Regions from separate parts of the Deinococcus deserti VCD115 genome, predicted to be linked through region 2. Evidence: riboswitches for the same ligand, from Rfam matches in the RefSeq annotation. Region 2 holds a riboswitch; each other region holds the start of a gene.
What was found. A riboswitch is a leader RNA that binds a small molecule or an ion and turns the genes downstream of it on or off. The one in region 2 is predicted to bind cyclic di-GMP.
Positions count from the first base shown of each region.

Region 1: another riboswitch for cyclic di-GMP. It lies ahead of DEIDE_RS18375 (esterase/lipase family protein); the one in region 2 lies ahead of DEIDE_RS13535 (family 16 glycosylhydrolase).
Region 3: another riboswitch for cyclic di-GMP. It lies ahead of DEIDE_RS15110 (hypothetical protein); the one in region 2 lies ahead of DEIDE_RS13535 (family 16 glycosylhydrolase).

Region 1 is NC_012526.1:1,032,700-1,036,893, reverse strand. It holds gene DEIDE_RS04900 (AAA family ATPase) at 1-1,817, shown strand, start outside; cyclic di-GMP riboswitch class II at 2,173-2,256, shown strand; gene DEIDE_RS18375 (esterase/lipase family protein) at 2,528-3,364, shown strand; gene DEIDE_RS04895 (Gfo/Idh/MocA family protein) at 3,615-4,194, opposite strand, start outside.
Region 2 is NC_012527.1:24,012-28,205, reverse strand. It holds gene DEIDE_RS13545 (5'-3' exonuclease) at 1-408, opposite strand, end outside; gene DEIDE_RS13540 (hypothetical protein) at 636-1,076, opposite strand; cyclic di-GMP riboswitch class I at 1,386-1,461, shown strand; gene DEIDE_RS13535 (family 16 glycosylhydrolase) at 1,642-2,316, shown strand; gene DEIDE_RS19125 (hypothetical protein) at 2,866-3,045, opposite strand; gene DEIDE_RS18115 (DNA/RNA non-specific endonuclease) at 3,432-4,194, opposite strand, start outside.
Region 3 is NC_012529.1:85,508-89,701, forward strand. It holds gene DEIDE_RS15095 (sugar efflux transporter) at 1-6, shown strand, start outside; gene DEIDE_RS15100 (acetamidase/formamidase family protein) at 104-1,087, opposite strand; gene DEIDE_RS15105 (ferritin-like domain-containing protein) at 1,212-1,709, opposite strand; cyclic di-GMP riboswitch class II at 2,100-2,182, shown strand; gene DEIDE_RS15110 (hypothetical protein) at 2,228-2,722, shown strand; gene DEIDE_RS15115 (FimB/Mfa2 family fimbrial subunit) at 2,785-3,555, shown strand; gene DEIDE_RS15120 (carboxypeptidase regulatory-like domain-containing protein) at 3,557-4,194, shown strand, end outside.

The DNA.
Region 1 (4,194 bases), on a different replicon from region 2:
TCTCGCACGGTGTGGCCAAGGTTGAAGGTCGCAGCCGCGAACGCCACGCGGTTGGAGTGGACAGCCCGGCCGAACTGGAAGGCAGCGCCGAGCAGAACCCGCTTGAGGCTTACACCACCGATCTGACTGCGCAGGCGCGAGCAGGGGGATTTGATCCGGTGATTGGCCGGACCACCGAGCTTGAGCGCACAGTGCACGTGCTTGCGCGGCGCAACAAGAACAATCCGGTGCTGGTCGGGGAACCCGGGGTTGGCAAGACGGCGCTGGCCGAGGGCCTGGCGCAGCGCGTGGCGGACGGCGACGCGCCGGGCTTCCTGAAAGGAGCCGGCATCTACGCCCTGGATCTGGGGGCCCTGCTGGCCGGAACCCGCTACCGGGGCGACTTCGAGGCGCGGCTGAAAGCAGTCCTCGCCGCCCTGGATGGCCAGAACGCCGTGCTGTTCATCGACGAACTGCATACCCTGGTGGGCGCCGGCGCCACCGAGGGAGGCAGCATGGACGCTGCCAACCTCCTCAAGCCTGCTCTGGCCCGTGGCAAGCTGCGGGTCCTGGGCGCCACCACACCGGCTGAGCTGCGTCATCTGGAAAAGGACCGGGCTCTGTGGCGGCGCTTTCAGACCGTAGACGTACCGGAGCCTTCTGAGGAAGATGCGCTGAGCATTCTGCGGGGGCTGGCTGGGCGCTACGCCTCGCACCACAAGGTGACTTACACGGACGGCGCCCTGGACGCGGCAGTGCGCCTCAGCGTGCGCCATCTGCGCGACCGGTTCCTGCCCGACAAGGCCATCGACGTGCTTGACGAAGCAGGGGCTGCTCGCAGCAGTGCCGGAAAGGGAGGCGTCATTGATGTCGCTGACATCGAAGCCACCGTCGCGCGCATGGCCCGGGTACCGCTGGGCGCCGTGAAGGCCGAGGAAGTGCAGTCGCTGGCCACGCTGGAACGGGATCTGAAAAGCCGTGTTTTTGGTCAGGACGAGGCCGTGGAGGCCGTAGCCAGTGCAGTCAAACTGGCCCGCGCCGGACTGCGCGACCAGACCAAACCGCAGGGCATGTTCCTGTTTGCCGGACCCACCGGAGTGGGTAAGACTGAACTGGCCCGCGCCCTGGCCGAACGGCTGGGCATTGAGCTGACGCGTTTTGACATGAGCGAGTATCAGGAAGCGCACACCGTTGCGCGGCTGATCGGGGCCCCTCCCGGGTACGTGGGTTTTGACCAGGGCGGCCTGCTGACCGACGCGGTGGCCCGCCACCCTCATGCCGTGCTGCTGCTCGACGAGATCGAGAAGGCCCATCCGGACGTGTACAACATCTTCCTGCAGCTGATGGACCACGGAACGCTGACCGATCACGCTGGCAAGAAGGTCGATGGGCGCGGTCTGGTGCTGATTTTTACCACCAACGCGGGTGCTGCCGACGCCAGCCGCCCTGCGCTGGGTTTTTCCCGTGAGGGACGCGCCGGGGAACAGGCTGAGGCCGTGAAGCGCACCTTCACGCCCGAGTTCCGCAACCGCCTGGACAGCGTGATTCACTTCCGTCCCCTGTCACGTGAAGTGATGGCCGGCGTGGTGGACAAATTCCTGCGAGATCTGCACCTGCAGCTGGCCGAGCGTCAGGTCAACCTGACTGTGACGCCTGCTGCCCGGACTCTGCTGGCCACCTTGGGCTACGACCCGCTGATGGGCGCCCGGCCGCTGGCACGTGTGATTGAGCAGCAGGTCAAGCGGCCCCTGGGTGACGAGCTGCTGTTCGGCCGGCTGAGCAAAGGCGGTAAGGTCACAGTGGGAGCTTCCGGAGACACCTTTACCTTCCGGTTCTGAGCTTCACGCCTGAACGGCTCCCAAGGGCAGAGGCGTTCTGAACTGTTACGACTATCGGTAGATAGGGCAGCGCACTTCTGCTCTGTCAAAGCCTGCTTTTATCCATCTGATGGTCCGTACGTTGACTGGCCATGGTGACGACCTGCGCCGTCTGAAGCTAAGCGCTATGTATGGTCCAGCTGTGCGCGATAGTCAGCGATTATTTTTGATCAGCTCTACACAAGTGAATGAACAATAGTCGTTCTTCATTAGGAACGACTTATTTAACCTTGCGGAATCGGGGGGTATGAAGCAGTATGGATCCACCCAACAGAACGTATGTCACAGCACTCCGCATCGGACTGGCTGGGAACTCACTGTACTGAGATGCATCGACGCTTGCCCTGTATACGGTCACCTGGGTCAAGCCGAGCGAATGGTGAGCCCGACTCAATGGAGAGGCGTATGCGTGCTCGAAAATTCGCGTTTGACGGTAACACCCCTAATTTTTGATTCCTGCTAGTGCGCTTTAGTCCGATGGTCCTCATCTCTTCCCATAACAGGTGCTAGGTGGAATCTGCTTATCGGTCTGTCGGCATGCCGCTTACTTGTTATCAACTCGAAAATTCTCGTATTTACCCGGTAAATAGATGATAGTTAAGAGACTTTGTTTGTTAAACCTAACGTTTTCGCCTGATGTCATAGTGCAAACCTCGTTAAGGAGGAAATCAATGAAAACTATAAGAGCAAGTGCAACGTTTATGGGAATATTGATCCTATCAGCTTGCGGGCAAACTACAGAAGATTCGTTTTCACAAAATATGACTGCCCCAAAGGTTTCTACCCTCAATACTGAACTCACACCGCCATGTCCATCCAATCCTATTCTATTCGTGCATGGCTATAACTCAGGCTCTGGCGTATGGGATACCATGAAATCCAGATTTATGGCCGCTGGTTACCCTGATCGTTGTCTGAGTGCATTCAACTACACTCCCAAAGGTTCAAATAGAGACATCGCCAAACAGATCATGACCGATATAGAGACCGCACTGGAAAAAGCATATGGATCCGGTCACACTTCTAGTAAAAAGGTTGATATTGTTGCTGTATCGATGGGTTCGCTTTCATCAAGGTACTACATTCGCTACTTGATGAAGCCAGATATAATCAAGGTGGGTACATGGGTTTCTTTGGCAGGTCCAAATCATGGGACGAAAACGACCTATCTATGTTCTGGCTCAGACATAGCCTGTACCGAGATGAAGCCTGGCTCAGCCTTTCTTACAAATTCGGTAGACGGATTAAACTATGGCGGCGATGATGCCGAAACACCTTACGACAAACCAACTGCACAATATCCCACGACTATACGCTATGGCACTTGGCGTTCTAAGTGCGATTTCGTTATAAACCCTGTAGATAGCGTTGTGCTGAAGCAGGGAGCTTATAATTACTACACTCCAAAATGCATTTCTCATGGCGACTTTGTTAATGAAGTAAATCTATATGAAGAAGTCAAATATTTCTTGACCGTCGGACCCTTAGCCAAGTCCACAAGTCCGTAACTATCGGTCGTCTGGGCAAATTTCTGGCATAACCATGATGAAAGATGGGAGACATAATCTAATTCATTCCACCCTGATTACTTAGGGCCAATAAAGGCGTTAGCCGGGCAAAACTGCTCCGCTTTCTTTACACATCAGCAGTAGTTGCTCTCCATTTCCCACGGTTTTCGCCTCCAGCCCCCGTCATTGAATTAATGCGCACTACTACGATCATGGCATTCCTTCAACCGCTCGGTCAGACTGCCTCAAGTCAGTCCCGGCCGGGCACCTCAGGAGCTGTGCCGCGGAAAGCATCTTTCCCCTGCCCACCCTTCAGCTTCACCACCTGTCCCGTGCGGGCACTTTCGTAAATGGCGTCCATCACCACATGGTCCTGCACGCCTTCCTCACCGGGGGTCCACGGCCGTTTGCCCTGGCGGATGCACTGCGCGAAGTGGTCGAATTCGCGGCTGAACTGGTCATACGTGGGAAAACTGGGGGTCAATTCTCCCTGTTCATCGGTCAGGCTCAGGCTCACACCCACATAGGGAAAGGCAGGGTCCATCAGCAGGCTGCCTTTCTCGCCAAGAACACGCAGAGTGCTGGTGGTCCGCGCTCCGTAGCTGGTCAGGCCGTTGGCCATCACGCCGCCGGGAAAGCCCAGCATGAAGCTCAGCGATTCCTCGACTTCTTCGAACCGGGGGTCACCTTCCGGCTGGTGCAGCGCAGCGAAGACCCATTCCGGCTCCTGACCCAGCACGAAGCGCATGGTGTTGAGGCAGTAAATACCCACGTCCACCAGGGGGCCGCCGCCTGCGAGTTCCTTTTTCAGGCGCCAGGCCTCCGGATGG
Region 2 (4,194 bases):
GACCTGCACGGTCTCGGTGACCGCAGAGAACAGGTCCCGGTCACTGGTAACAATCACGGCCCGTCCGGGTGCACGCCTGGCAAGAGTGCCCATCACATCATCCGCTTCATGGTTAGGAGCCAGCGCTGGAATCGCTCCGGCTGCGCCCATCAGTTCAGCGGCCTGTGTCAGCAGGTGCGTGAGATCCGCTGGCTTGGGTGTCCGGTGCCCTTTGTAGCTTTCGTACAGGCTCTGTCTGAAATTCCGGGTGTCATCGAGCGCAGCGATGACATGTTCAGCCTGAAAGCGGTGCTGCAATGACCACACCACTTCGCACAGGACCTGCGGCACGGCGTGCGCCTGGCCTCCTGCCCTGCCGTAATACGCCCGGCAGATTGCGTTGCTGCTGTCGATCAACAGGGCAGTCAAGAAACGCCTGAAGGTCGCACGGCCACAGGTATCACCCGGATGAAATGAGCCGGCCCGCCTGAAGCGTCTGTGCTCTGTGTATACGGGTTGTCTGTGGGGCCATCCACGTCGGCGCCTCGCAGGGTGAATTCAACACGTTTGATGCGGCGGATCACCGCGTCATCATGCAGGTTCGGCGTGCTGGACCGCAAGACACGGGGTGATCAACGCCCTATTACCCTGTCTGGTCAGCGGGTGCACTGGGGAGCGCGGGCAAACACGCGTGTCAGTACGGCCTGAGCGCTGGCGAAGAAATCTTCATCCTGATGGACGACGTCAGTGACGGTGAGGCTGCATCTGGAAACTGCGTCATTGCGTTTGACATCAGTCAGGGACACCTCGCGTTCGGCCAGAATCAAGTGTGCCGTTATGCGTGTGTTCTGCTGACTGAGGGACTCGGCTTGGACCAGAATGTTCAGGTAACTGCTGCAGACAGCAGCTGGGCTCACTTTGGCCTGCTGAAGCAGTTGCCGGATATGGCCTTCCAGCGCACGCAGGTTCAGCGGCCGGCCACTTTCATTGATGGTGGTGCCGTGCAGGCAGCTTCCTTGCGGCCAACCGGAAGTTGTAGGCTGTGCCGCCGAGACTCCCAGGCCAAGCAGGGCGGTGGCAGTCAACAGCACTTTCATGTCTCCAGCTTACCCGTCGCGCACAACAAAGCGCACCTGTTTGATTTTCATTTGGTGGGGGGCTTGTAGACAAATGGGGACTTCATGAAGGCAGAGCGAAGCTCTGAGAGGCGCCATCAAACGAGCTGACGACTAAATGGCGTCTACAACATCATTGAGCAGACTGATCATAAAGGATCGATTATGTTTATGAATTCTTTAAGCCCTTAAATGTGGGAATTCTGAGGCAAGTCGTAGTGTAAGGACTTTGTTATTTGTTTGGGCTTAATCTGCAGGCGGTGATGAACCCAGGTGTGGGTTCCTCCCTGAAACCGAAAAAGGCAAATCCGCCGCGAGACGGAGACGCAAAGCTACCGGGACCCACGAGGTCGGCCGAGTTACCGAAGACAAGGGAGTTCTCATGCGCAATGCATTTCGTAATCTGACCGCTGTAACCGTTCTGGGCCTGCTGCTCGCTTCGTGCTCGAGCGCCCCAGAGGCCCCCGTGGTTGAAAGTCCTGTTCAGACCCCTGTGGCTCGCATCCCGAGCGTTCCGGTAGCTCAAGCTCCAACCCCAGCTGACTCTGTGCAGATTGCTGGCAGCTGGCGAGACGACTTCAACACTCTCGACACCACCCGCTGGGCCCTGTCGAACAGCGGCTGGAAACCCTTCTGGGCCAAAGACGGCCTGAACGGCACCTGGAACCCCGCGAACGTCACCGTCAGCGGCGGCTACCTTGTCATGAAGCTCGATGTCACCCCTGGTCTGGTCGCCAGCGCTGCCGAACTCGCCACCCACGCCAAATACGGCTATGGACGGTATGAAGCCCGACTGCGTGCCGCCAGCAGCAGCGCCAACCCTGCCGTGCGTGGCCATGGTGTGAGCGGCAACATCACCGCCTTTTTCAACTTCGTCAATGATTCGCAGACCGAAATCGACCACGAAATCGAAGGGCAAAACCGCACCACCGACTGGATCGGCACCTGGCAGACCACCAACCGTCATGACTACGGCACCGGCGGTACCGGCACCGACCTGTCGCAGGACTTCCACACGTACCGCTGGGACTGGGCGCCCACCAAGGTGGACTTCTATATCGACGGCGTGCTCAAACGCACGATCACCAGCGTGGTGCCGGCGACCGAAGCGCACCTGATGTTCAACCTGTGGCCGACAAACTCCACACTGTGGGGGGGCAAAAGCACAGCAGGCACCCAGTACATGCTCGTCGATTACGTCAGCTTCACCCCAAGCCACTAAGCGCCTGACACCAGCGGCTCAAATCGGGCCCTAAGGCTGAGCTTGCTGCCGACCCATGACGCAGAAAGACAGGAAGAAGCAGTCAGCGGATTGAGAAGTGTAGCGCACGACTGTGATCAGCCTGCAGATGGTACGGGCAAAAAACAGCCACAAGTAGACCGCCGGCTGACTTCCTGGAGCGACAGCCGTTGAACGCGTGTGGGATAAATCAGGTGAATGGGGCATGGCCCCGTTTTGACTCCAGACTTCAACAGCAGAAAATAATCCCCTCTCGACTTGGTCGTGGAGGTGAACGGACGGCATCTGCTATGCAGCAGCGCTTTTACTGACCTATACGATGATTTACAGCGATGACAGCCTAGAAACGCTCCTCATAGAAATACCTCGGGCCTGACGACCAGTCAAAAATGGGCGTAGACCTGCCCTCCTGGATGAGGGCAGGTCTTCAACAGTTTCCATCACCGCAAGAGCCAACGTGGTTCGCGTGTGATGCGCCCCCCGCGGCCGCGCCGGTCTGCACCGCCACCTCAGCAGGAGCGGTGAACTGATTCACTGATTCACGGTATACGTCCCATGCTGACGGAGTTTGTACAGGAACGTCAGAACCATCAGGCTTAAGACTAAGGCCACTCCCTTGGTGAGCACACCGGTCAGGCCGAGCAGGACAATGAGCAGTACCGCACTAAGAACGGTAATCTTGCGGCGGTGGTTGCGAATCCAGGTGGGCATGCAAATTCCTGAAGAGGTGAGGTAGCGGATAGCAGGTACGCTACAACTTGATACGGCAGGCAGCAGCGGAAAGTCTCCCTCTTGACCTGGCTCGTCCTCCTACGGACTCCTATTTTCTTTGCCTCAAGGGTTTCGACTGGAGAATCAGGGGCGCTATCACTTACGCTCAGATCAGTAAATCGGCCATAGTCGTGACCTGGAAAAGTGGTTAGGCGGGCTGTGGCCATATCTGACCGTCAGACAGACGCACCGGTGAGTCGATCAGCGAGAGCTGCCGTATCAAAGGAGCCACAACGCAACCTCCGGTTTCTTCTCCCTACGAGAATGTCCAGGCTTTTACGAAGCCGCCGGATACGGCGTGCATATCTTGGCTCCTTGGGCAGCGTTTACTGGGAAAGAGGAATGCTCCCTGGGCACAGGCGACCCTTTTTCTCTCCAGGAACACCAGGGGCGAGGTTCAACCCGGTTGCCTGCCTTAGCTGATCAAGAGTCACCTCAAAACGGGCATATGCGCTGCCGGTAAGCTCCTTCTGTGGAACGCCCGCACCCACATTGGGCATCACCCACGCCCGGTAGCCACGGGATGTAAGCCACACCTTGTAAAACTGCCTTGGAATGGCCACCCGGCCCTCCTCTTTGAGTGTGCCGCCTTCTCCAATGGTTCCGGTCACCACGCTGAGCTGCCGCTGGTTGAGGGCGCACTGGCGTGTGGCACTTTCCAGCCCAGCCCAGGCATTGCGGTTGAACTGTGCCTGCTGAGGCGCAATGTTGCTCAGCAGAAAGGAGGCGGCCATGGCTTCCTCGGAATGCTTGAAATCGGCGGCGGGGGCAAGGTGCCCGCGGTCATAGCCGCTGCGCCGGTAGTCCTGAACCTGGGCCTGGGCTGCTTCTGGCAGGCGGTCATCCTCGCGGAACTGATCGTCTTCCCGGGTCGCCTCTCCAGTTAACTTCTGAGCGCTCAGGACTTCAAGGACCGCTCTAGGAATTCGCGCCTTGGGGTCGTACAGAATACTGATCTCGTCACAGAGTGCGATATATCGCTGGTCAGCTGGAAGGACCATGCGGTTGTCACACGCGGCCTGCGACGATCCCTGATTTTCCGGTGTCTGAGAAGGTGGAGCAGTCTGGGTGGTGGAGGACTGTGGGTCG
Region 3 (4,194 bases), on a different replicon from region 2:
GACTGATCCTGACCCATGCCGGATTCGGGCCAGACAGGTTCCTTTCAGGTTCTGTCAGCCTCGCCCTGTCTCCTGACCGCGAAGCCTGACTCTGGCTGCAGACTCACTGGTCCACAAAAATGTCCAGCGGCAGGAACGCACTGACGGTGTAGTTCGGCGCGTCCACCACCTGACTGATCTTCAGGTCGACGCAGACGCTGGCCAGCACGTAGGCTTCCTCGAGCGTAAACCCGCGGGCCTGGATACGGCGCAGCAGTGCGCGCAGGGCAATGCGGGCGGCGGTCATCAGGTCGGGATGGTGCCCGCTGGTGGCCTGCCAGCGTCCGCTCGCCCCGCCGGACGTCGGCGTGATGAATTCTGGTGTGGTCAGACCTGCGCTGCGCTCGACACCCAGCCGAACGGTGAGCTGCCCAGCCATCTCGATCCCAGTGCCCGACAGTTCACCGTCGCCCTGGGCGGCGTGCAGGTCGCCCACCGACAGCAGTGCGCCGGGAACCTCGACCGGCAGGTACAGCGTGCTGCCCGCCACCAATTGGCGGATATCCATGTTGCCCCCCACGTGCCGGGGCGGGGAAGTGGCGTGATCGCCGGGCTCGGCAAGTGCCACGCCCACAACGCCAGGGAAGGGCGTCAGCGGCACCCGCACGCCGGGCCCGAACTGCGCATGGGTGCCCTCCCGCAGATCCCAGAAGTGCGTGTAGGGCTGCAGGCCCTCCTCGGCCAGCGCCGCGTCCAGCAGGCCAATGCCGTCGGGCCTGCAGCCGGTCCAGCCCCAGGCGGAGGTCCGGACCTCCAGGATGTCAATCACCAGGGTGTCTCCCGGCTCTACCCCCTCGACGTACACCGGACCAGTCAGAGGATGGCCGCGCGGCCCCGCAAGCACAGGGTAGGCGTCCTGCTCGATCAAGGCACGCAGTCCGTCTGGCGCGGCCAGCTCACCCGAGGCGACCCGGCGGGCCACTGCGCCCCCGGAGGCGTCCATGGTATCGAAGGTGACCTGGTCTCCAGGCTGAACGGTCAGTGCGGGGGAATGATCCCGGTTCCAGGTGGTGTGAATGTGGGAAGCGCCGAGGACATGGTCACGCATACCTCAGGGTACGGCCCAGCGAGCCGTTCATGGCCCTGGCGGGATGCCACTCCAGTCCCGGCCCCTGGATCGTAAAGAGGGGAGAGCCCCTCATGGGCCCTCCCCATGCGCTGATTGAATCCACTCAGGCGTTCATGGCTGCGACGTTGATCTGCCCGGCAATCTGCGTCAGAAGGTCGTCGGTGCGCTTTTCCTCACCCAGAGTCTGCTCGAGCACCTGCGCGGCCTCGTCCTCGCCCAGCAGCTGGGCATAGGTCCGGGCCGTGCCGTAGCACGCGATCTCGTGGTGCTCCATGGCCTGCTGGCAGGCGATCAGGCCTGCTTCCAGCACTTCCGGCGAGGCATCCTGACGCATCAGCCTCTGGGCTTCCTGAATCAGACCCTGCATCGCGAGGTTGGTTTGCCCGCTAGGCTGGGCGCCCAACTTCTGAAACAGCTGCTCCAGACGCTGAATCTGCTGCTGGGTCTGATCGATGTGCATCGTCAAGCCCTGCTGCAGTTCGGGTGTCGCGGCGGTCTGCGCGGCCAGGCGCATGGCTTCGAGGCCCTGCTGTTCGGCACTGTAGATTTCCTGGAGCTTGAGGACGTAAAGGTCTTTCAGGTCTTGCATCTGCATTGGCATTTTCAACTCACCTCTGCCCGGCATTGTGCTGACAGACTGTCTGCCGTTTCTGGCAGCCAGCCCAAGAAGATAAAGGGCTGGCATTCGGCTGAGCTTTAGGTGTTACCCAGACGAGTCAGGCGCCAAGCGAGGATCTTTAGCAGTGCGGGAACGTGAGTGCCAATGGCCGCTTTGGAAGCAGTGGCTCCATGCCTTGCTCTGTTAGGAAATGAAAAAACAGCCGTTCGACAACCTGCGTTACGCGGATCTCCACTGAATACCCATTAGCGCAGAATACTCGCTGGATGCGCCTCTTTCGCTTCTTGGCATTCATGAGATGCAGTGGGCTGAGCTGTAAGAGGCGAGTGAGAGTGTGTCTCTAGAATTCATTCACTTCGTTCAGAGAAAACTCTGATGGGGAGCGCGAAGAGCCCTGTTCTGTATTCGGGCACCTGGGACAGGGGGAGCTAGTGGTGCGACCGGCTTTTCGTCTGCCTTCAAGGCACTATCCAATGAGTTTCGGACTCTCTGAGGTCATCATGCGTTTTATCAAATTTGCTTTTGCTGCCCTGGCGCTCAGCGCCATTACCACTGCTTCCGCTGCTGCTGCTGGCGTAAGTCACACTGTCACCCTGAGCAATGACATCGTCGATACCATCGCGGTGACTGGCGATGTTTCCATCAGCATCACCGCGTTGAATACCGCAGTGCCTAACAGCACCGCTAAGTTGAGCTACAGCACACACAACGATACGACCGCTGGAACTACAAATGTCACCACTCGTAAAGTCACGGTTGCCAGCAGCGCAGCCCTCCCCGATGGCGTGACTGGTACTGTCTCGTTCACACCAGCGACCGGTAACGGCACCACTGCTGGCGCTGTCAATGTCGGCGTCACCACAGCGGCAAACCTTGTTACTGCTATCCCGCGCTTCATTACGCAGGCAGACGCAGCACTCAATTACAGCTTCACCGCCAGCAAAGGCTTTGACGGCAAGGTCATCACCGTTACATACGTCCTCGCTGACGAGTAAGCTCGGCAGCATGACGCGCCCGAACGTTTGGTCGGGCGCGTCATCTTCAAATGGTGTCCATCATGAAGAAAATACTGCCGGCCTTTGCGACGCTCGTACTAAGCGCCACTGCACACGCGGGCGTAACTGTGGACGGTGCGCTCACCCATCATGTTCAACTTGCTCCGGGTGGGGTTTACAAAGGTACACTCACGCTCTCCAATCCGGATGACACTCCAGAACAGGCCACTATTTCTCTCTCCGATTACCGCTTTCAGGCGGATGGCACTAATAGCTTCGACCCTGCTGGCACTTTAGAGCGGTCAAACGCGAAGTGGATCATGCTCGACAAGCAGGTCGTAACCCTTCCGGCTAAGTCGAAGCTGGTGGTGAATTACACCCTTACTGCACCAATGAACGTCAGTGGCACCTTCTGGAGTGCTATTCATGTCACACCAGAATTGCCTCCTGTCACCAGCACCACCCTTGGCGTCCGCAACCGGATCGGCTACATGGTGCAGGTCGTGACTGATCTGCCACGCGGAGAGCCGCGGGTGCGCTTCAGCAACCCGCAACTGCTGCGGAATCCAGAAGGCAAATTTAACTTCAGCGTGGATACCCACGGAGAAGGGGAACGCTGGATCATCCGGAAGGTCACCCTGGAAGCGTTCGATGCGAGTGGCAAGCTCGCTGCGACCGTCACCAGTCGCAACCGCCGCCTGTACCCCGGTACCTCACTGCGAGATACATTCGCGCTGGATCTGCCCAACGGCAAATACACCCTGGTGGTCGTCGCCGATGACGAGGCTCAGGAACATGCTTTTGGGGCCCGGTACCAGATTGAGGTGAAATAAGGTGTTCGGCCGGCGGGCGACGTTCGTACTGGCGCTCACGCTTGGGTTACTGCCCAGCGCGACTGCGCAGGTTCAGTTGAGCGCTGCCGCCGCCGATGTCACCGAACGCCACACTGCCACGCTCGTGGTCCGGCTCGTCAACCCAGATTTACAGCCTCGCGAAGTTCAGCTTCAGCTCGCCCTTCCTGCTGGATGGGACGCGCTGGTCCCGGCACGTACCCTGACTCTCGCGTCAGGCGAGGAGACAGTGGAAGTCATCGTGGTACGCGTTCCGCGCAGTGCGCCCGGCGGCACACACATGGTCACCGTAACAGGCGCTGGCGTGCGCATGGTAGCGACTGTTCGGGTACCTACGCGCGAGGCCCTGCACGTGCGGACCCTGTCCGCAACCGCCGCGAACGGACAGGCTGAGGCAACCTTTCAAGTTCGCAACGACGGCAATGCGCCCGCACGCGTGAACCTCTCTGCGGTCGGACAGGGCAAGCCACGCGTGGTGCCTGAGGTGCTGGACCTCGCGCCCGGCGAGGTCAGTGATGTGCAGGTCAGCGGGCTGGTGCCTTCAGGCCTTGAGAAATACAGTGTGACCCTGCGCGCCCGCACGCCGGGTGCCGCTGCCGAGGGCAGCGCCATCACAGACGT